DNA from 4 places in the Gordonia sp. CPCC 205333 genome. Region 1 is predicted to be linked to each of the others. Evidence: riboswitches for the same ligand, from Rfam matches in the RefSeq annotation. Region 1 holds a riboswitch; each other region holds the start of a gene.

Evidence for each region. A riboswitch is a leader RNA that binds a small molecule or an ion and turns the genes downstream of it on or off. The one in region 1 is predicted to bind S-adenosylmethionine.
Region 2: it holds a riboswitch for S-adenosylmethionine, as region 1 does, so the genes downstream of both, AAFP29_RS02060 (aminotransferase class V-fold PLP-dependent enzyme) here and AAFP29_RS15420 (bifunctional o-acetylhomoserine/o-acetylserine sulfhydrylase) in region 1, are expected to answer to the same signal.
Region 3: it holds a riboswitch for S-adenosylmethionine, as region 1 does, so the genes downstream of both, AAFP29_RS02460 (hypothetical protein) here and AAFP29_RS15420 (bifunctional o-acetylhomoserine/o-acetylserine sulfhydrylase) in region 1, are expected to answer to the same signal.
Region 4: it holds a riboswitch for S-adenosylmethionine, as region 1 does, so the genes downstream of both, AAFP29_RS02610 (2OG-Fe(II) oxygenase) here and AAFP29_RS15420 (bifunctional o-acetylhomoserine/o-acetylserine sulfhydrylase) in region 1, are expected to answer to the same signal.

Annotation. Positions count from the first base shown of each region.
Region 1 covers NZ_JBCLVI010000004.1:189,990-194,775, reverse strand. The annotation lists gene metX (homoserine O-acetyltransferase MetX) at 1-458, opposite strand, end outside; gene AAFP29_RS15420 (bifunctional o-acetylhomoserine/o-acetylserine sulfhydrylase) at 502-1,827, opposite strand; SAM riboswitch class IV at 1,889-2,019, opposite strand; gene AAFP29_RS15415 (hypothetical protein) at 2,203-2,970, shown strand; gene AAFP29_RS15410 (acyl-CoA thioesterase) at 2,991-3,956, opposite strand; gene AAFP29_RS15405 (MgtC/SapB family protein) at 4,082-4,786, opposite strand, start outside.
Region 2 covers NZ_JBCLVI010000001.1:434,106-438,891, forward strand. The annotation lists gene AAFP29_RS02050 (hypothetical protein) at 127-345, shown strand; gene AAFP29_RS02055 (acyl-ACP thioesterase domain-containing protein) at 433-1,212, shown strand; SAM riboswitch class IV at 1,342-1,455, shown strand; gene AAFP29_RS02060 (aminotransferase class V-fold PLP-dependent enzyme) at 1,497-2,816, shown strand; gene AAFP29_RS02065 (GlsB/YeaQ/YmgE family stress response membrane protein) at 2,823-3,107, opposite strand; gene AAFP29_RS02070 (DUF2382 domain-containing protein) at 3,212-3,973, opposite strand; gene AAFP29_RS02075 (winged helix-turn-helix transcriptional regulator) at 4,372-4,786, shown strand, end outside.
Region 3 covers NZ_JBCLVI010000001.1:520,721-525,506, forward strand. The annotation lists gene AAFP29_RS02450 (O-succinylhomoserine sulfhydrylase) at 1-862, shown strand, start outside; gene AAFP29_RS02455 (isochorismate synthase) at 847-1,962, opposite strand; SAM riboswitch class IV at 2,057-2,196, shown strand; gene AAFP29_RS02460 (hypothetical protein) at 2,243-2,770, shown strand; gene AAFP29_RS02465 (hypothetical protein) at 2,767-3,204, shown strand; gene AAFP29_RS02470 (hypothetical protein) at 3,341-3,991, opposite strand; gene AAFP29_RS02475 (MarR family winged helix-turn-helix transcriptional regulator) at 4,242-4,715, shown strand; gene AAFP29_RS02480 (MDR family MFS transporter) at 4,712-4,786, shown strand, end outside.
Region 4 covers NZ_JBCLVI010000001.1:548,975-553,760, reverse strand. The annotation lists gene AAFP29_RS02620 (MFS transporter) at 1-271, opposite strand, end outside; gene AAFP29_RS02615 (tRNA-dependent cyclodipeptide synthase) at 268-954, opposite strand; gene AAFP29_RS02610 (2OG-Fe(II) oxygenase) at 954-1,814, opposite strand; SAM riboswitch class I at 1,973-2,060, opposite strand; gene AAFP29_RS02605 (acetyl-CoA C-acetyltransferase) at 2,183-3,340, opposite strand; gene AAFP29_RS02600 (SDR family oxidoreductase) at 3,368-4,171, opposite strand; gene AAFP29_RS02595 (acyl-CoA dehydrogenase family protein) at 4,168-4,786, opposite strand, start outside.

The DNA of each region.
Region 1 (4,786 bases):
AGCGCGACTTCCGCGCGCACCTGATCGGCGACGGTGAGTTGCGGAAAACGTGAACCATAGGGGCGGCCGTCGGCGGGATGACTACTTCCCGGTCCGGTTGAGCCGTGACAGCCGCCGAGCACGTTTACCGCGACAACGCACCATTCGTCGGTATCGACAGCACAGCCGGACCCGATCAGCCCATCCCACCAGCCGGCCATCGGAAAGCTGTCATCGGCCGGGCCGGTGACGTGGGAATTTCCGGTCAGTGCATGCAGGGCCAGCACCACGTTGTCCCGAGACGGCGACAATGCGCCCCAGCGCTGAAACGCCAGGGTCACATCGTCGAGCGTCGCTCCGTTGTCGAGCGCGATCGACCCGACCCCGATGCTGTGCAAGACGGCGTCTGCTGACGTCTCCCAGTCATCGAAAGTGTTGTGCCCCAAGGGGGCAGCGGGTAGGTCGATACTCACGGACAGCGGTGGTCTTCCTCGGTAGAACTATGGTGGCGGCTGCCGGACACTACGCGGTAGCGGCGAATCCCTGTTCGAGATCGGCGATGATGTCGTCGATGCCCTCGATCCCGACAGCTAGTCGCACCAGGCCGGGGGTAACGCCTGCGGCGAGCTGCTCCTCCGGGGTGAGCTGACTGTGCGTGGTCGATGCCGGGTGGATCACCAGCGAGCGCACGTCGCCAATGTTGGCGACATGGCTGTGCAAGGTCAGCGCATCGACGAACTTCTTGCCCGCGTCAACGCCGCCGGACAGCTCGAAGCTGATGACTGCGCCAATCCCCTTGGGGGCCAGTTGCTTTGCGAGTTCGTAGTACTTCGACGATTCGAGACCGGCGTAGTTGACGCTCTCCACCTGGTCGTGCCCGGTAAGGAAAGCCGCGACCTTCTCGGTGTTCGCTACATGACGCTCGACGCGCAGGCTCAGCGTCTCCAAACCTTGCGCAAGCAAGAACGCGTTGAATGGCGAGATAGCAGCACCGGTGTCGCGCAACAACTGCACGCGAGCCTTGAGGGCGTAGGCGGGCGCACCGAGGTCAGCGAACACGACGCCGTGGTAGCTCGGGTCCGGTGTGGTGAAGCCGGGGAACAAGTCGACACCGTCACGCTGGACCCGCCAGTCGAAAGTGCCGCTGTCGATGATCACGCCGCCGATTGCAGTGCCGTGGCCGCCGATGTACTTGGTGGCCGAATGCACGACGATGTCGGCGCCATGAGCGATCGGATTGAGCAGGTATGGCGTGGCGACGGTGTTGTCGATGATCAGCGGGACACCGTTGCGGTGCGCGACCTCGGCAACGACCGGGATATTGAGCACCTCGATATTGGGGTTGGAGATCGACTCGCCGTAGAAGGCGCGAGTGTTCGGGCGGACCGCGGCCTGCCACGACACGGGATCGTCGGGGTCGTCCACGAAGGACACCTCAATGCCGAACTTGGGCAAGGTGTAATGGAAGAGGTTGTAAGTGCCGCCGTACAGACGAGGGCTCGAGACGACGTGGCCGCCGGCTTCGACGATGTTCTGAATCGCGTAGGTCTCCGCGGCCTGCCCTGAGGCAACGAGCAGAGCTGCCACGCCGCCTTCGAGGGCGGCGAGGCGCTGCTCGACGGCGTCCTGTGTCGGATTCATGATGCGGGTGTAAATATTGCCGGGTTCGGCGAGACCGAAGAGATCCGCGGCGTGCTGGGTGTTGTTGAAGACGTATGAGGTGGTCTGGTAGATCGGCAGAGCGCGAGCGTTGGTGGCAGCATCGGCCGACTGTCCGACGTGGATCTGCTTCGTTTCGAAGCTCCAGTTGGCAGTCGTATCCACAGTGGTGTCAGGGGTGTCAGACATTTCGGTGAAGTCTCTTTCTCGGTCGGCGGGGTGTTACCCCGTTTGGAGGGTCCGACCTTCGGACCCGCGCTTGCCGCATGTCCCGCATCGTTGCCGATGAGTGACCTACAACCCGGTCATCACCCGGAGCACCCCACCGCGGAGGAGGGTTGCTGATCAGCCAGCCGGGGCTTGCCGCTGATGCTCATGACCTGGCGTCAAGGGTATAACACCGTTCGTCGCCGAACTGAACCCTCTCGATCACGGCGAGGAAAAATCGGGCGGCGAGGTGGCGACGCGACGGGTGCCCTCGGCGGGGTAGGGTGGCCGGTGAAGTAGCTGCCGTATCTGGTTCTGACGAGTATCCCGGTGGCGCAGATGTGCCCGGGAGGCTTGATGAATGTAGAAGGCTGTTGGTCAACGGTCATCTGTAATGCGTCCGAGCGTGCTGCGGTGGGATATCCCGGCCAGGAGTGGGCGTTGCAGTGCCGACTATCGTCCGGACACGACGGCAATCACGCGACTGACGGTGATCGTGGGGCCGCGCCAACTCGCCGTCGCTGGCTCGAGTGGACTGACTTCAGCGAATATCCGCATTCACTTCTGGAACGCGATCCGTGCCCGGTCCACGGGCGAACCGGCGCGGCCTGCGAGTTGTTCGTCGGTCACGGCGGACTGCATTTCTATGCGCCGATCCCATCGCGGACTGTCAACCAACAGCCCGCCCCCGCGCCGCAGGCGTCAGTAGCGCAGGCGTCTGCGCCACAGTCGACTCCGCCGCCGGTGGCACCGCAATCCACGACGCCGCCCGCCGCGTCGTCCGCCCCAGCCCCGACAGTGGCGGCGCGCGGACTCGACTATCGGGGTGGGCACCGGATGATCGACACCCCGCAGCCCAAGCCGGAGCCGCAAGCGCGGCCCGAGCGCGGACAGACGCCGGAACTGAACGGGGTCGAGTCGACCCGTGCCGAAACATTCGACCGGATAGACGCGACGATTCGCGAGAGCATGGAACTGCTTGCTGCTGATCGCCGCGCGATAAATACTCCGAATGCGTCGACCGATGTCAGGTCAGCCGACGCGGCTCTGATCAGTGACGCGTTGGTCGATGTCGCGGCAGCCTTCGAACGATTGGCACTGGCGTACCGATCCGCCGGGCGGTAGATCGCACGAGGCAGCCGATGTCACACCGACGCGACGCTATGCAATGGGCGGCGCGGCAGTTTGGCACGAAGTGCGACGAGGTCGCGTGCATGTCTTTCGAGTGCGATGTCCTCATCGGTAACTGGAATCCAGCGTCGAACCGCCGTCGCGTCACCGTCGGCATCGACGGCCGCGACAATCGTCAACGAATGCGCGCAGTCGCGCAGGACGCCCGTATGCGGATCACCGGCCCGCACATGTACGGAGATATGCATTGTTTGCTTTCCGGTGTGGATAAGTCTGGCATCGAGTTCGACGACATCGCCGATGTGAATCGGCGCGTAGAACCGGATGCCGCCGACGTAGGCGGATACGCACCGGCCGCCGCACCAGCGCGCCGCGGTGAGGTATGCGGACTCGTCCATCCACTCCATCACTCGCCCGCCGTGGGCGTTTCCGCCCCAGTTGACGTCGGTCGGTGCGGCCAGGAATCGGGTCTGGGACCGGGGTGCGGTCCCGGCGTCGGAATACGTCATCGTCGACATCGCGGATTCGATGCGCTTGCGAACTGGGATACGCGAGGTGGCGTATGCCTCGACGGCGCGGTCGGCGTCGTTGTCGGGTATCCATTGCCGAACGGGACGCGGACGATTGTCTTCGCCCATCGCGACGAAGATGACCAGGCAGTCGCTGGCGACGGTGAACACGCCCGTATACGGATCGGCCGACCGGACCGTGCAGGCGATATGCATGCTCGACGTTCCGGTGTGGACCAGCGACGCGGTGACTTCGACGATGTCGCCGGGTTCGATACCGCGGGTGAAGGTGATGTTGCCGACGTAGACGGTCACTGAATAGCCGCCCGACCATGCGGCCGCGCACGCATAGGCGGCCTTGTCGATCCAGGACAATAGCCGCCCGCCGCGGACCGCGCCGCCCAATGTCGTGGCATCGGTGGGGGAGGCGAGAAAGCGGAGCGTGATCTCGCGAGGCGGCGTAGCGGACATGGTGTTCTCCTGACGTGGGCAATGATCCAGCGATCATGGCCTGACCTCGAATCTCGCAGCCGTCCGGCACGTTGTTGTGAGAATGTCGCCATATTCCGTTTACATCTGGGCGGTTGGTGCTGAACTCAGTCGACCGCGGAGAGATCGACGACCGTCCACCGCACCGCGCTCACCGCTGGCGCCACGATGACGTCGGCGATTGCCGCTTCGATCTCACGATCGTTGCGTTCGTCGGCGAGTGCGGTCACGGTGATCCGGACGCCGTCGTCGTCGGGGAGATCGATGGCGGCGATTGATTGCACGGTGAGGTCGGGGCGAGAGATCGCGTCGAATACCAGTCGACGTATCGCGGCCTCGGAGTCGGTGGGGCAGCGGACTTCGAATTGGTACTCGGCCGGGTTGTCCTCACGGCTGTCCCGGTGCTGTCGGTCCATCGCCCGTCCGAGCGGGCGCAGCACCATGTTCGCCGCGATGATGGCGACCGCACCAGCCAGCGAAACCCAGATCATTCCGCCGCCCGCCAACGCGCCGACGGCGGCCGACGCCCACAAGGTCGCCGCGGTATTGAGGCCCGACACCGTGGATCCCTGCTTCATGATGACACCCGCTCCAAGGAAGCCGATACCCGAAACAACTTGTGCCGCAACGCGAGTGGGGTCGGCGTCGGGGCCGGTGAACGAATAGGCGCCCATCACCACAAATAGCGCCGCACCGAGACTAACCAATGCGTTGGTGCGTAGGCCGGCAGACCGGGACCGCCATTGACGCTCGAATCCGATGGTCGCGCCGAATAGCAATCCGCTGCCCACGCGTAGCGCGATATCCCAGGT
Region 2 (4,786 bases), on a different contig from region 1:
GATAGCGAATTATCAGGTAGCCGTCGACGACGAGGGCCTACGTTGGAGCGGCCGATGTTTGATCGACGCCTAACCGGGGAATACGTATGACATCGATTGGATGTGTACCCGAGACGGAGGCATGAGATGCGGCGTGGTGGCGGAATACTAAGCTTCCTCATTGTGGTCTGGTTGCTGATCGGTCTGCTGGCCGCATTTCAGCGGGACTACTTCAGTAACGCTCAAACCAACTGCGCCACTGCGGGAACGATCGCGCTCACCGTTGTCGCAGGCCCGCTGAACTACTTCGGAGTCAATCCGAAGGTCACCGATTGCGACGTCAAACTGCCCGAACCGAGTCAGTAACGGCGGCGGGCCGACGCGCCCGGCAGGATTGTTCACAGACCAGATTCCGGCGTCGCCGTAGACACATCGGTGTGGAAGACTCTTGACGTGATTGGTGAGCCTTTACCCCGACGCATCAGCGATCCGCAACGACGTCGAGAGTTGCTGGACAGCGGCGCGATCTTTACCGCACAGCGGACCGTGCGAGGGGACGCCGTCAGCCAGGATCATCGGCTCAAATTCGACGGTGTCGCCCGTTATCTGCAAGACGCGGGTCAAGACCACCTGCTTCATATCCGACATGACGAGATCCATCCGCACTGGGTTGTGCGCCGAACGGTGATCGAGATCCTTGCCGGTGGCGAACAGCCGGACGTGCTCGACATCGAGCGGTGGGGGTCGAAGATCGGTTCGCGGTGGTGCAATGTGCGGATCGACCTCGACGGGCATCGCGGGACACGGGTCGAGACCGAGGCGTTCTGGATCAACTTCAACGTCGAGACCGTCACGCCGTCGGCGTTGAGTGACAGTTTCGTCAACACCGTCGGCTCCGCAGCGGAGCCGGGAGTGCTCCGATGGAAGAAGTGGCTCGATCCCGCCCCGCATGTCGATGCGTTCGAGGTGCCGTTCCTGCTGCGCGCTGCCGACCTCGACATCATTCAGCACGTCAACAACGCCGTGTACTGGACCGCGTTGGAAGAGGTGCTCGCGACACAACCCGATCTCCGCGAACGACTTCCGATGCGCGGCGTCGTCGAACATAACTCACCGTTGCAGATCGAAGACGCGCCTCAGTTGCTCGCTTACCGCGCCGGGCAGACGCTCTACGCTTGGCTGGTGGCAGGTGACCGCACGGCCGCCGCGATGAGCGTGGAATCCCTTCCTTGACCAGGTCCGTATAAAAGCGTGCCACTGATCGGGCCGGCTCCGTCCTTCGCATGACATTCGGCGGCGATCTGTTTCGTTCGTCAGACACGGGGTTGACAAGTGGGCACGCGGTCTGCCAACCTCGGCAAAGGTCATGAGTACCAGCGTCAAGCCCCGGCTTGCTGGTCGGCAACCCTCCACCGCGGCGGGGTGCTCCGGGTGACGACCGGGCTGTCGTCCGATTGGGCGCGGCAAGCGCGGACTTCGACTGTCGTACCCGAGGTCCCTGACCGAAGGGTTACTTGATGACCGCTACTCTCGATCGCCCATGTGCCCCCATTGCTCGGGTCTCCGGGTGTGATCTCTCAGTTCCGCTGGTACAAGGCGGATCTCGCGTCTACGCCAATTTCGACTACGCGGCCAGCGCCCCGGCGCTGGCGCAGGTGACCGATCGGGTGGCCGAACTGCTGCCCTTCTACGCGAGTGTGCATCGCGGGGCTGGCTACGCCTCGAGGGTGTCGACTGACTGCTATGAGTCGGCCCGAGGCTCGGTTGCCCGATTCGTGAACTGCGCCGACGATCAGACTGTCGTATTCACCCGGAACACAACCGATTCCCTGAATCTCTTGGCCGCCTGCGTGCCGGGCGACACGGTGGTGCTCGACGTGGAGCACCACGCAAACTTCTTGCCGTGGCGTCACCGAGGGCGGCGCGTGGTAACTACCGCGGAGTCAATCGAGACGACGATAGATCGTCTCGCCGACGAGTTGAGGGCCAAACCTGCTGCGCTGCTAGCCATTACCGGGGCATCGAATGTGACTGGCGAAGTGTTGCCACTGAAAAGGCTGGCAACGCTGGCGCATCGCTTCGGCGCCCGGATCTTGGTCGACGCCGCGCAGCTGGCGCCTCATCGACGAATTGATCTGTGCGCCAGCGGAATCGACTACCTGGCCTTCTCCGGTCACAAGCTCTACGCACCATTCGGTGCGGGGGTGCTGATCGGGCGACGGGACTGGCTCGACGCCGCCGAACCTTACCTCGCCGGCGGCGGTGCCGTACGAGAAGTGACTGTCGCCAACGTCGAATGGGCACCTTCTCCGCAGCGGCACGAGGCCGGCTCGCCGAATGTGCTTGGCGCGGTGGCACTTGCGGCCGCCTGCGATGCAATCGGATCGCTCGACGAGGCCACAGTCCGGGAGCAGGAGTCGTATCTCACCGAGCGACTTCGAGCCGGCCTTGAAGGCATTGCCGGGGTGCGGTTTCTGCGTATCTGGTCAGACAGCGCCGACGGCGTCGGGATCGTGGCGTTCACCCTCGCGGGTTTCGAACCTGGCCACGTCGCGGCATACTTGTCGGCCGAATACGGCATCGGCGTACGGGACGGACGATTCTGTGCACATCCGCTTCTCGCGCGTCTCGGTGTCGACGACGGCGCGCTTCGGGCCAGCGTCGGACTGGGAACTTCGGTGGTCGATGTCGATCGATTGATCGCCGCAGTGGCGGCTCTAGTCGAGTCGGGGCCCGGTTGGGACTATCGATCCGACGAAGGGCAGTGGAATCCGGTTCCGGAGACGCGCGAGCGACTGACGGGCCACGGAGCCGCCGGCTCGCCCTGTGGCTGGTAAGCGGACCTACCGGCCCGCTCGCTTGAGCTGCCGACCACCCGATATGCGCACATAGATGCCGATGAGGATGATCGCGATGACTATCCCGACGATGAACGGGATGACCTCCCAGCCACCGTTCGAGTTCTTATAGCCAAGCTGGTAGGTGAGCCAAGATCCAAGAAATGATCCGGCCGCCCCCAATACGATCGTCATGATGAGCCCGATTTTCTGATCACCTGGCATTATCAACCGGGCTAGCCCGCCGATAATGAGGCCGATAACAATCGCGCTGATTATGGTCCAGATCATGGCTATTCCATTCTATATTAGGTAATAGTTATGGGGATTGGTTGGCATCAACGCGGGGTATGCCCGCGGCATCGATTCTGATACCGCGGGCAATCCAGCGTCGGCTACTTGGTGTCGACGCCTTCGGTTTCGATACGTTCCTTGCGGACCGTGCCGGAAACTGATTCCTTGTCGGTTACCTCGTCGACCGCCAGGCCGACACGTTCGACGGGCACGGTCTTCTTTTCGGCGACGACCTGTTCTTCGTGGAGGGTGACTTCGGTCTCGGCTTCGCCGATCTCACCAACCGGCACGTCGGAGTTGACCGGTTCGCGGACTACGCGAACCTCTTCATGGGTCACCGGCACGGTCACGGACTGTTCCTCGGTAACTACATACTTATGCAGGCGGGCCTTGCCCGTTGCGACCTTCTCGGTGCCCACATTCAACTGTTCTTCGGACCGCACTAGACTTTCACCCGCAGCATCTTCGCTGGTGACGCCCGTTCTGGTAGGTGTCGGCCGCTCGTCTTGCGAGCGGCCGTTGTGCTCGCCGTAGTTATCCCAACCCGACGACTTTTCGGTCAATCCGTAGTGATCGAGCAACTCTTTGCCCTGCTGGGTCGAAATTCCGTCGGCTGCGTCCAGATGTGGGGCGCTCTTGATTTTATCCTTGGTCGTGACGACGTCAACGCGATCACCTTGGTGCTTCGCACCGGCAAGCGGGACCAGCGAGGATGATCCGAACCACCCGGTTTTGACTGCGATCCAGGTGGGAAGGCTATTGCGGTCGTCAATATATACCTGCTCGACCTTGCCGACCTTTTCGCCAGCATTGTCATAAACGGTCGAGTGGGCAACGGCGTCTAGTTCGGGTGTACGAGTCATAATCAGTCTTCACCTTTCGACGCGAATATTTGGCTTCTGGGAAGTGCGGATTCGCTATCCGCACTCATTAGCGAGTAAACGCACGACGTCATGGACATGCAACCCTGCGATATCGGACACAGTGGACATAGCGGACGCCGTATAACGTGCAGGCTAAGCGCCCCAATATGGATCTACCGACGAAATGCGATCTGGTGTCGCGCAGAGATATTCAGACTTATCCGAGTCGATATTGGCCTAATGCTCACGACGATGCGAACGTCTATGGGGGTGAATTATTACGATCGAATAACGATGGGGCCGGAGGTTGTCGACGCCCTGACCTCGCGATGGCCGTCAACGGCGGTTTCATCCGGTTGCGACCGAATGAAGCAGGTCACAGGCGTACGCTCGCGAACGTGCCACGGACCTCATTTACCGAGATGAACTGCTCGGTCGCGCAGTGTGCTCACATCATCGGTGAGCGGTGGAGCGTCCTGCTGATCCGTGACGCCATGATGGGCATCACGCGCTTCGAGGACTTTCGATCCAGGACAGGGATCGCCCGCAATATCCTGAGCAAACGGCTCGATGACCTGGTCGCCAATGGAATTCTCACTCGTGTGCAGTACGCCGACAAGCCCATCCGGCGTGAATATGTGCTGACCGAAAAAGGGATGGACCTGTGGCATGTGCTTGGCGCGATGGCGCAATGGGGCGACAAATGGTCGGCGCCTAATGGTCCGCCAGTCGTGCTGGAGCACAGCGCTTGTGACCATCAAGCGACGATCACGCCGACGTGCAGTCATTGCGGCGAGGTCCTGCACCTTGGCG
Region 3 (4,786 bases), on a different contig from region 1:
CTTCGGCTCATGTTTCGTGGTGTGCAACGAGATCTTGCCGCGCTGGGGTGTCGAGACCGTCTTCGTCGACGGTGAGGATCTAGGGCAGTGGGAGCAGGCGCTTTCGGTGCCGACCACGGCGGTGTTCTTCGAGACACCGTCGAATCCGATGCAGACTCTCGTCGACGTAACCGCCGTCACCGATCTGGCTCATGCCGCCGGTGCGAAAGTGGTGTTGGACAACGTATTTGCCACCCCGTTGCTCCAACGCGGGCTGGACTTGGGCGCCGATGTCATCGTGTATTCGGGCACCAAACATATCGACGGCCAGGGTCGGGTGATGGGTGGCGCCATACTCGGTGAGCAGGAGTACATCGAGGGTCCGGTGCAGCAGCTGATGCGGCATACCGGTCCCGCGCTCAGTCCGTTCAACGCGTGGACCCTGGTCAAGGGATTGGAGACGATGCGGCTGCGAGTTGACGCCTCGGTGGCCTCCGCGCTGCGCGTCGCCGAATTCCTGGAGAATGATTCGCGGGTCCGTTGGGTGAAATACCCCTTCCTGCAATCACATCCGCAGTATGAATTGGCCAAGCGGCAGATGGCCGGCGGTGGCACCGTGATCACCTTTGAGCTCAATGATCGCGCCGGCGTACACGGTAAGGAGCGTGCGTTCGAAGTCCTCAACGGATTGCAGATCGTCGATATCTCCAATAATCTCGGCGACTCTAAATCGTTGATCACCCATCCGGCCACCACCACGCACCGCGCGATGGGTCCGGACGGTCGCGCGTCGATCGGTCTGACCGACGCCGCGGTCCGGTTGTCCGTTGGCCTCGAAGGCGTGGACGACCTATTGGGCGACCTCGATCACGCGTTGGGCTGAACGGCCCCTGCCGCGGGCGGCGCGCCCAGTGCCCGCAGGACAGTCCGTAGTTTCGCGCTGGTCTCATCGAGTTCGGCCTGTGGGTCGGATGCCGCCACGATGCCGCCACCGGCCCAGGTTCGGACGGTGACGCGGTCGGCTTCGAGTTGAAGGCATCGAATCGAAACCATCCACTCGCCGTCGCCATTCTCGTCGCACCAACCGACGGCGCCGGCGTAGAAGCCCCGTGGCTCTTCAAGTTTGGCGATGATCGCGGCGGCGATGTCCTTCGGGGTGCCGCCGACCGCTGGTGTCGGGGTTAACGCGAGCGCGAGATCCAGTGCCGTTGTATCTTCGTCCCGAAGTGTGCCGGAGATCGGTGTCGCCAAATGCCAGATCTCCTTAGTGGACAACAAGTCTGGCGTATAGGGTGCGTCGAGTTCGGAGCAGAATTCGGCGAGTGCGTCGCGTAGATAGTCGACGACGAACGCGTGTTCGGCTAGGTCTTTCGCTGACTTGAGCAGGGCCTGGCCTGCTGCCCGATCTACGGCCGGATCCTGTTGGCGCGGAGTCGATCCGGCGTACGGGTGGCAAGTTATCGTGCGGCCTTGCTTGCGTATCAACAACTCTGGTGATGAGCCGATAAACCAATGATCGGCGAACTCAGCGTCACCGCAGGCCGACAGGTCGACACCGAATGCGTTGCCATCGGGATTTCCGGCTGCGAAATTGGCGACCAGCTCGGTCGGGTCGAGTGGAGTTTCCGAGCGCAGGGTCACCGACCTGGCCAGAACGACTTTCTGTGCGTCGCCCGCGTCGATCATGTCGACGACGGCGGCGACTCGGTCGCGATGCACCTTCGGTTCCGGTGTCGCCGCGACGGTCGTGAACCTCCGGTCGACCGGCGCGATCGCGGATATCGAAGCATTGGTCCGCCGTACCGATCGCGGCGAGAACAGCGCCGCCGGCGCGGTGGGGTCGAAGCCGATGGCTCCGACGACGAGAACTCCGTCGCGCGCGGCCCTCGCGGCGTCGGCGGAATCGGGGAAGGCGCGGTCGATGCCGGCGGCGGTAATGCTGTGGTGAGGGCGAGATAATACAAAAGTGGAGATGTCGGACACGAGACAACCGTACAGAAGAAGTTTGGGTGCCCTTACATTCACGGTGATCGCAAATCTCGCGCACGAGGGAACAAGTGGGCATAGTGGCCAGCAAGGTCACGAGTACCAGCGATTCACCTTCGGGTGGAAATAGCCCCGGCTTGCTGGTCGGCAACCCTCCATGGCGAACAGCGCGACGATAAGTCGCAGCGGCGGGGTGCTCCGGGTGACGACCCGGCCAGGCGAATGCCACTAGGGGGCCGATCCCCTTCATTCGCACGGCAACCCTGGAGGAATATCGATGAGCACCGCAGTTCTGAACCGACCGACTATCGCGATCCCGGCCACGCGCACGCTGACCGGCGTGTACCGGGAATCGATTCGCACCGCCGTGCGGGGGCGTATCAACGATGTGGTGTTGGCGACCGCGAGTCGAGACGAAGCGCGTGCGGCCCTGGCCTTGATCGCCGCGGAGTTCGGACGTGTCGTGCACTGTGCGGCCGACAATCTCGGCAGCGTGGACGAGTTGACGTCGGAGCTGCGGGCCGGCGGAGTTTCCGCGGTGGTTATCACCGGTGCCGCTGACGTCGCCTCGATCATCGCGCTGACCAATCACGTCCACCGGTATGGTGCGCGGGTCGCAGTCGACGCGACTGAAATCATTGCGCGCCAACCATTTTCGACAGTTTCGCATGGTGTCGACTATGTGATCTGTGGCGCCGAAGCGCTACCCGTTGGACCGACGGGCGCAGTACTCATCGGCCGTGCCGACTGGCTGACCGATTCCGACTATGTGCGAACCGACGACGTGAAAGGACCACTCGCATGACCGCCACACTTACCGCCCCGGGCTCGAATGCGATCACCGTCGGGCGGCCACTATTACAGGTCGCATTGGCAGGCGACGATCTCGCGAACACCTTCGGCATTGTCGTGCGGCAGGCGAATTTGCGCGATGCCCAGCGTTCCCGTTCGGTGCTGCGCGCGGGTGTGCGCGACCAGGCCAATTACGTTGTCGCGCTGGAGGTGCAGGCTGCGATCGCGCCGCTCGCCGATTCGGCTCGTGCGTCGGTGGGGGTTGCTACCGGTGAGGAAGAGACTGTTCGTTACGTCGGGACTGTGCACGGTCTGTACACACTTATTCGAGATATCTACGCGGCAGAGGTCGCGGATGCGGTCATCATCACTCCGATCGACGGTTCGCCGACCGCCGCACGGGTGCGTGAGCAGGTCTTACCACTGTTCGCGAAGGCCGCGGCCTAGCAACGTATCGCCACAGAGTCGCCTCGGAGTCCACTCCGGGGCGGCTTTGGTGTGTTCTGCATCTCGTGCGGCCAGCAACCCTAATACGCCAGCGGGTTACGACCTCGTTGCAACAATAGGACTTTCGCCGCGCCGTTCAGTCGGTGATCCGCATGTTGGTTCGGAAGTGGTAACTGCTCTTCCTCATTGGAGTAGCTGAGATCCCGATACGCACGGGGTCGGCCGCGCCATTCCGTCGAAGAGTGTTGACATCCTCCCAGATCGGCCAGAAGAATGTCTTCTTCTCGGCGGGCTGGATCTGGACCGGAAACCGGTAGCACCGCACGTCGGTGCTGCCGTCCTTGCAGTCTGGAGTGGCGAAGCTCCGGCTGTAGATCCACAGCCCAACTTCATTCGTGTGGGGGCTCGACATTATTCCGATGTCGTTCAAGATCAGTGGGACGTTCGACGTATTGATGACCTGAATGCCAAGCCAGAAGTACCAACTCCTGATCTGCGACTGTCGCCAAACCGCGGGCGCACGGTTCTTCGGGTTCAAATGCAGCCGCGTCGTCTTCGATGACAACCCTTGCGAAGGGTAGTTGTCCTTCACGAACGCGCTAATCGTGAAGTTGGTGTATCGCTGATCCTCGGCCACCCTCAGCGCCGAAGACGCGATCCGATTCGCCTCGTCCGCTCGCTCCTTGCCCATGTACAACGAGACCCCCGACACGACCAACGCCGCGACTGCCACGACTGTCGCAATAACGATTGCGGTCACCTCGACCTTGCGATGCGTATCCGCCATTTCGCCTCCCGAATAGAAAGTCAGACTAACCCGGACACAAGGCCTGCCGCATACAGCACACTATCGTTACCCAAGCGAACCAAAAGCCAACGCGCCCAACGGGATCGATACGGCGATCGCGACCCGCTATCGCCGCTTTGGTGTGTTCTGGGCGCATTGTCGCAGTTGTATACATCACAATCTCGGCGCATACTTGCGGTCGCCAACTAGTTGGGGGCCGCAAGTAACTACGCGCCGAGGAGAATGTCGGGTGGAAGACCTGGACGATGCGACCATCGACGACCTCTTCGGCGTTCTCTCCAAATACGTGCGCCTACGCGAACGCGCGGCACATCTGACCGTCCGCACCGCCGACGACGGCGCCTTGGAAACCGCAGCGTACAAGTGCCTATTTCATCTGGCCGGGGAACCGATGCGAACCAGTCGTCTCGCCGAAATCATGGTGGCCGATCCGTCGACGGTCAGTCGCCACGTCGGCTCGCTCGTCGACCTGGGATACGTCCGCCGGGAGGCCGACCCCGACGACGGTCGGGCCACCCTACTTGTCGCGACCGACGCCGGAGTTGCTCGTGCGGGGGAGATCCGCGCACATCGTCGGGCGCGACTGCACAAGCTTCTCGACGGTTGGTCCGACGTCGAGTTGGACACCCTCGTCGCTCTACTCACCCGGTTCGTTGACGCGGCCGAGGAACTTATCAGCTTTGAAAAGGGAAGTGCCACATGACAACTGATCCGTCGACTACTACCGACCAGGCGGGAGCGGGTCTGACTCATCGTCAAATCCTGACCATCCTG
Region 4 (4,786 bases), on a different contig from region 1:
ACGCGACGACGAACAATCCGAGACCGGCGAGCAGTACCGGACGCCGCCCCTTCTGATCGCCGAGCCGGCCGGCGGTGACCATGAACATCGCGAGCGCGGTGAGGAAGCCGCTGAGTACGAGTTGGGAGACCCCGATCGAGGTGTGCAGTTCTCGCGTGATGGTCGGCAACGCGGTCGAGACGATAGTCAGGTCGATACAGCCGAGGAAGGACGCTGTCGCCAGGCCGATGAAACCAGCGGTCCGACGCTTCGTCGGAGCCACCGTGGTCACTTCGCCGACTTCCGTTTCTTGAAACGCAGCGGGAGCCACGCGGCGCCGTCAGTGACAAACAGATCGCGGGTGGCCTGCATCGCGTTCGAGATCTGCTGTGGGTAGACGACGAAGTCGTAACCCTGCCGCGCCCACAGCGGCTGGATGATCGGCACTTCCTCGAGAAGGTAAGTGCGGCAACCGTTCCGAATCCGGTCGACATCGGGCAGGTTCTCGCCGCGACGGGCTACGAAGCGATCGATGGTGGATTCGATCGCCCCCGCGTACTCCCGGTTGGTCCGGTACACCGTGCGGATTTCGTCGAGTGCACGCGGATAATTCGGGTCGCTTAGCGCGTCATCCCACCGGAGAACGTCGACGTCGGCGGTCAACAGGTCCAGTAGCGGTTGATTTCGCGCAAGCCATTGGTCACCCCGACGTCGAGTCTGCTGATAGGCCCGCGCGGGTGTCGCGTCAACGTTGTGCCGTTGCAGGGTGTCGGCGACGGCGACGGTCACGCGGGCGAATCCACTGCGGTTCAGCAGGTCGATGGTCGCACCCAGTTTCTCGCCCTCGTGATAGTCGGCACCGACGCTGACCAGCAGGATCGTCGAGCGATCGGTGTAGTCGTATTGAAAGCCCTTGAGGTCGAAGGCTGCCTTGTGGGAGACCGAGCCGACGGGTGCGGCAAGTGTGAGTGTCATCAGCTCCACACCGCCAGTGCCTGATCCTGGTTTCGGACGCCGATGAACAGGCCGATGGTCACGCGCGGTCGATCATGCGACGGCGCGACCGCATGTACGCGGCGCGGGTCGATGAAGATCGCCTCGCCCACCTCGGGGCGAATGGTGAGTACGGGATCGCCAACCGCGTCGCGGTTCACTCCCCAAACTCGTTCGCCGGACAATTCTTGGTACTCGTCCTCGGTTGGGTAGACATCCCAGATCTCGAGTTCGCCGCCGCTGTCGGGAACGTCGAGGTAGACATTCACCGACAACTGCCTGCGGATATCGAGGTCGTTTTCGGGGAGGTTTCGCCTCACATTGTCGGTATGCGGCTCCAGGTCAACACCGGCCTGCTGGTATCGCACGACGCCAGCGAAGAATTTCCGACTCTCCGAGGTCAGCAGGGTGGCACCGGTCGGCCAGGCTTCGTCGAGCAGGATGCGCAGAGTGTCGGCCGGGTACTGGTACGGAGCGGCGAGTTCCCGTAGTCGGCCGCGATGATGCGCGGCCTCGTCGAAGTAGTTTTCCTGCCCATCGACCCCGACCTCGGAGAAGGCCTGGCCGATCCGCCGGAATTGTGGGTCCGTCGCGAGCGGACCGTGATCGTCACGTCCGACGAACCGGTCGCGAAGCCCTTGCAGAGCGACCCCGGTTGCCGCACCTGCGACACGGACCGCGAATACGTCGCCTTTCAGTAGCTGGAGCAGATGGTCCGCCGAGAATTCGTCGACGGTCGTGCCGACGATCAGTCCGCTCGCACTTCTCGACGCCGGGGAATCAGACGCAAGGTAATCAGCTGGCGAAGCGGTGGACGTGGTCTCGGTCAAGGTCGTTGTCATCGTCTTCCTCCCGCGGCCGGGCTGGGCCGCTTCAAATGGCAATGGACCCCGCGCGGTGACGCGGGTCGCACAGGAAACGATCACGAACGCCCAGCAAGACACGACAAACAGACGTCGAGCCGCCGATCTCCCCCAAGACATGGTCGAAGTTCGCGATTCGTTCATCGGTCTGGCATTAGCACCTTGTGGTTGCCCACGGTTGCTGCGGCGTCAAAGAGCCAGTCTCTCGGCCGCTCGTGATGATCTGTACGAAACGAAAGATAAGCCGGTCCCGCAAAGCGCACAATCCCGCGAACGGGACTGTCACCGCATCGCTGCCGGTCAGAAGTAAAACTCTTAGCGCCCAAAACTATCGAGTGGTACCCCGACTACCCAAGCCGTTCGACAATCGTCACATTCGCGGTGCCGCCGCCCTCGCACATCGTCTGCAGGCCGTAGCGGCCTTCGGTGCGCTCCAATTCGTTGAGCAGGGTCGCGAACAGTTTTGCGCCGGTTGCACCCAGCGGGTGGCCCAATGCGATACCGCCGCCATTCGGGTTGACTGTGGCCGGATCGGCGCCGGTCTCCTTGAGCCACGCGAGAACAACCGGCGCGAATGCCTCGTTGATCTCCACGACGTCGATGTCGTGGATGCTCAGGCCGGTCTTCTCTAGCGCGTACTTGGTCGCCGGAATAGGAGCCGAAAGCATCATCACCGGATCATCTCCGCGCACCGAGAGGTGGTGGATCCGCGCCCGAGGAGTCAACCCGTATTCCTTGAGCGCGCGCTCGGACACGACCAGCGTCGCCGACGCTCCGTCACAGATCTGCGATGCCACTGCGGCGGTCAGCGACGATCCTTCGGCGAGCACATTTAACGACGCCATCTTCTCCAGCGAGGTCTCCCGCGGGCATTCGTCGACGACGCAATCACCAAGCGGCACATACTCTTTGTCGAAACGCCCGGCCGCGATGGCGGCCTTGGCTCGCTGATGCGACTGCAGCGCCCACGCTTCCATATCCGGCCGGGAAATATCCCACCGCTTCGCCATCATGTCGGCGCCGACGAACTGAGAGATCTCGGTATCGCCGAAGCGCGCGCGCCAGCCTGGGGATTCGGCTGTGGGAGTGGTAAATCCGAGCTCTTGCCCGGCAATCATGGCCTGCGAGATGGGGATTGCGCTCATATTCTGCACACCACCGGCCAACACGACGTCCTGCGTTCCACTCATCACGCCCTGCGCTGCGAAATGTATTGCCTGCTGCGATGATCCGCATTGCCGGTCCACCGTCGTGCCGGGTACGCCGAGCGGCTGCCCGGCGGTCAACCACGCCGTGCGGGCGATATTTCCCGCCTGCGGCCCGACGGTGTCCACACACCCGAAGACCACGTCATCGACCACGTTGGGGTCAATGCCGGTGCGGTCCAGGATCGCGTTGATGACATGCGCGCCGAGATCGGCTGAGTGAACTTTGGCCAGCGAGCCGTTACGTTTGCCGACCGGGGTGCGCACGGCATCGACGATATAGGCCTGTGGGGTGGACATATGTTGACTCCCTTGATATTTCGGCGGTCAGGCGCGCTGGGAAGAGATCGAGACGATCTCGCCGGTGAGGTAGGTTGTGTAGTCGCTGGCGAGCATCGCGATGGTGGCGGCGATCTCCCAGACCTCCGCCGCACGACCGTATGCTTCGCGCGACGCGAGTTCGTCGAGAAGTTCGTCGCTGGTGACTTTCGCCAGAAACGGATGCCGGGCGATAGACGGTGCGACGGCGTTGATTCGGACGCCGAACTCGGCGGCTTCGATCGCCGAACATCGTGTAAGTGCCATCACACCGGCTTTCGCTGCGGCGTAATGGGATTGGCTGTGCTGCGCCCGCCAGCCCAGGACCGAGGCGTTGTTCACCAGCACACCGCCGTGCCCCGCATCGCGGAAATATCGCAGCGCGGCGCGGGTGGCGCGGAATGTGCTGTTGAGGGTGATGTCGATGACGCGATCCCACTGCTCGTCGGTCATGTCGACGACTGGTGTCTCACCGCCAAGCCCGGCGTTGTTGACCAACACGTCGATCCGACCGAGTTCGCTTGCGGCACCGTCGATCAGCGCATCCACCTGCGCCGTACTCGAGACATCACACACGATCGCCGACACCTTCTGCTCCGGGAACTCGACGGTCAGTTTCTCGACGGTCTCGTTCAGGCGACGTTCGTGGAAGTCCGAGACCACCACCTCGCCACCCTCCAGGAGCACGCGGCGGGCCGAGGCGAACCCGATCCCGGTGCCCGCGGCAGCGGTGACCACAACTTTCTTGCCCGCGAGCAGGTTGTGTCCGGCGACTTCGTCAGGAATCCGCGCGAGCGGCGAAACGGGGGTCATGCACGAGCCTCTCTCGGTAAGCCGAGCACTCGCTCGGCGATAATGTTGCGCTGCACCTCGTTTGAGCCGCCGTAGATGGTGTCGGCACGGGTGAACAGCAGAAGGCGCTGCCATTCGTCCAGTTCGACGGTGCCCGGCGCGTAGATATCGTTCGGCTGTCCCTCGGTGGTTTCGCTCGGGCCGATCAGCGACGGCGCTCCGACAACGTCGATCGCCAACTGTCCAAGGTCGCGATGCCAGTTGGCCCACAACAGTTTTGCCACCGAAGCTGCGCCCGTCTCGTTGACGATTTCGCCGGACAGAGTTCGCTGTGCGTGGGCACGCATGACCCGTAGGCCAATGCGGGCGCGAATCAGGCGCGAGGCGATCTCCGGATTCCGCACCGAGCCATTGGCTTTCGCCTCGGCGTTGACGGCGTCGAGTTCACGGGCGAAACCTACCTGCTGCCCGAGCGTCGACACGCCGCGCTCGAACTGAAGCAACCCCATCGCGACTTTCCAGCCAGCACCCGGCGATCCGACGATGAGGTCGGCGTCGGTGACCGCATCGTCGAAGAAGACTTCGTTGAATTCCGAAGTGCCGGTGAGCTGTTGGATTGGCCGCACGGTGACGCCC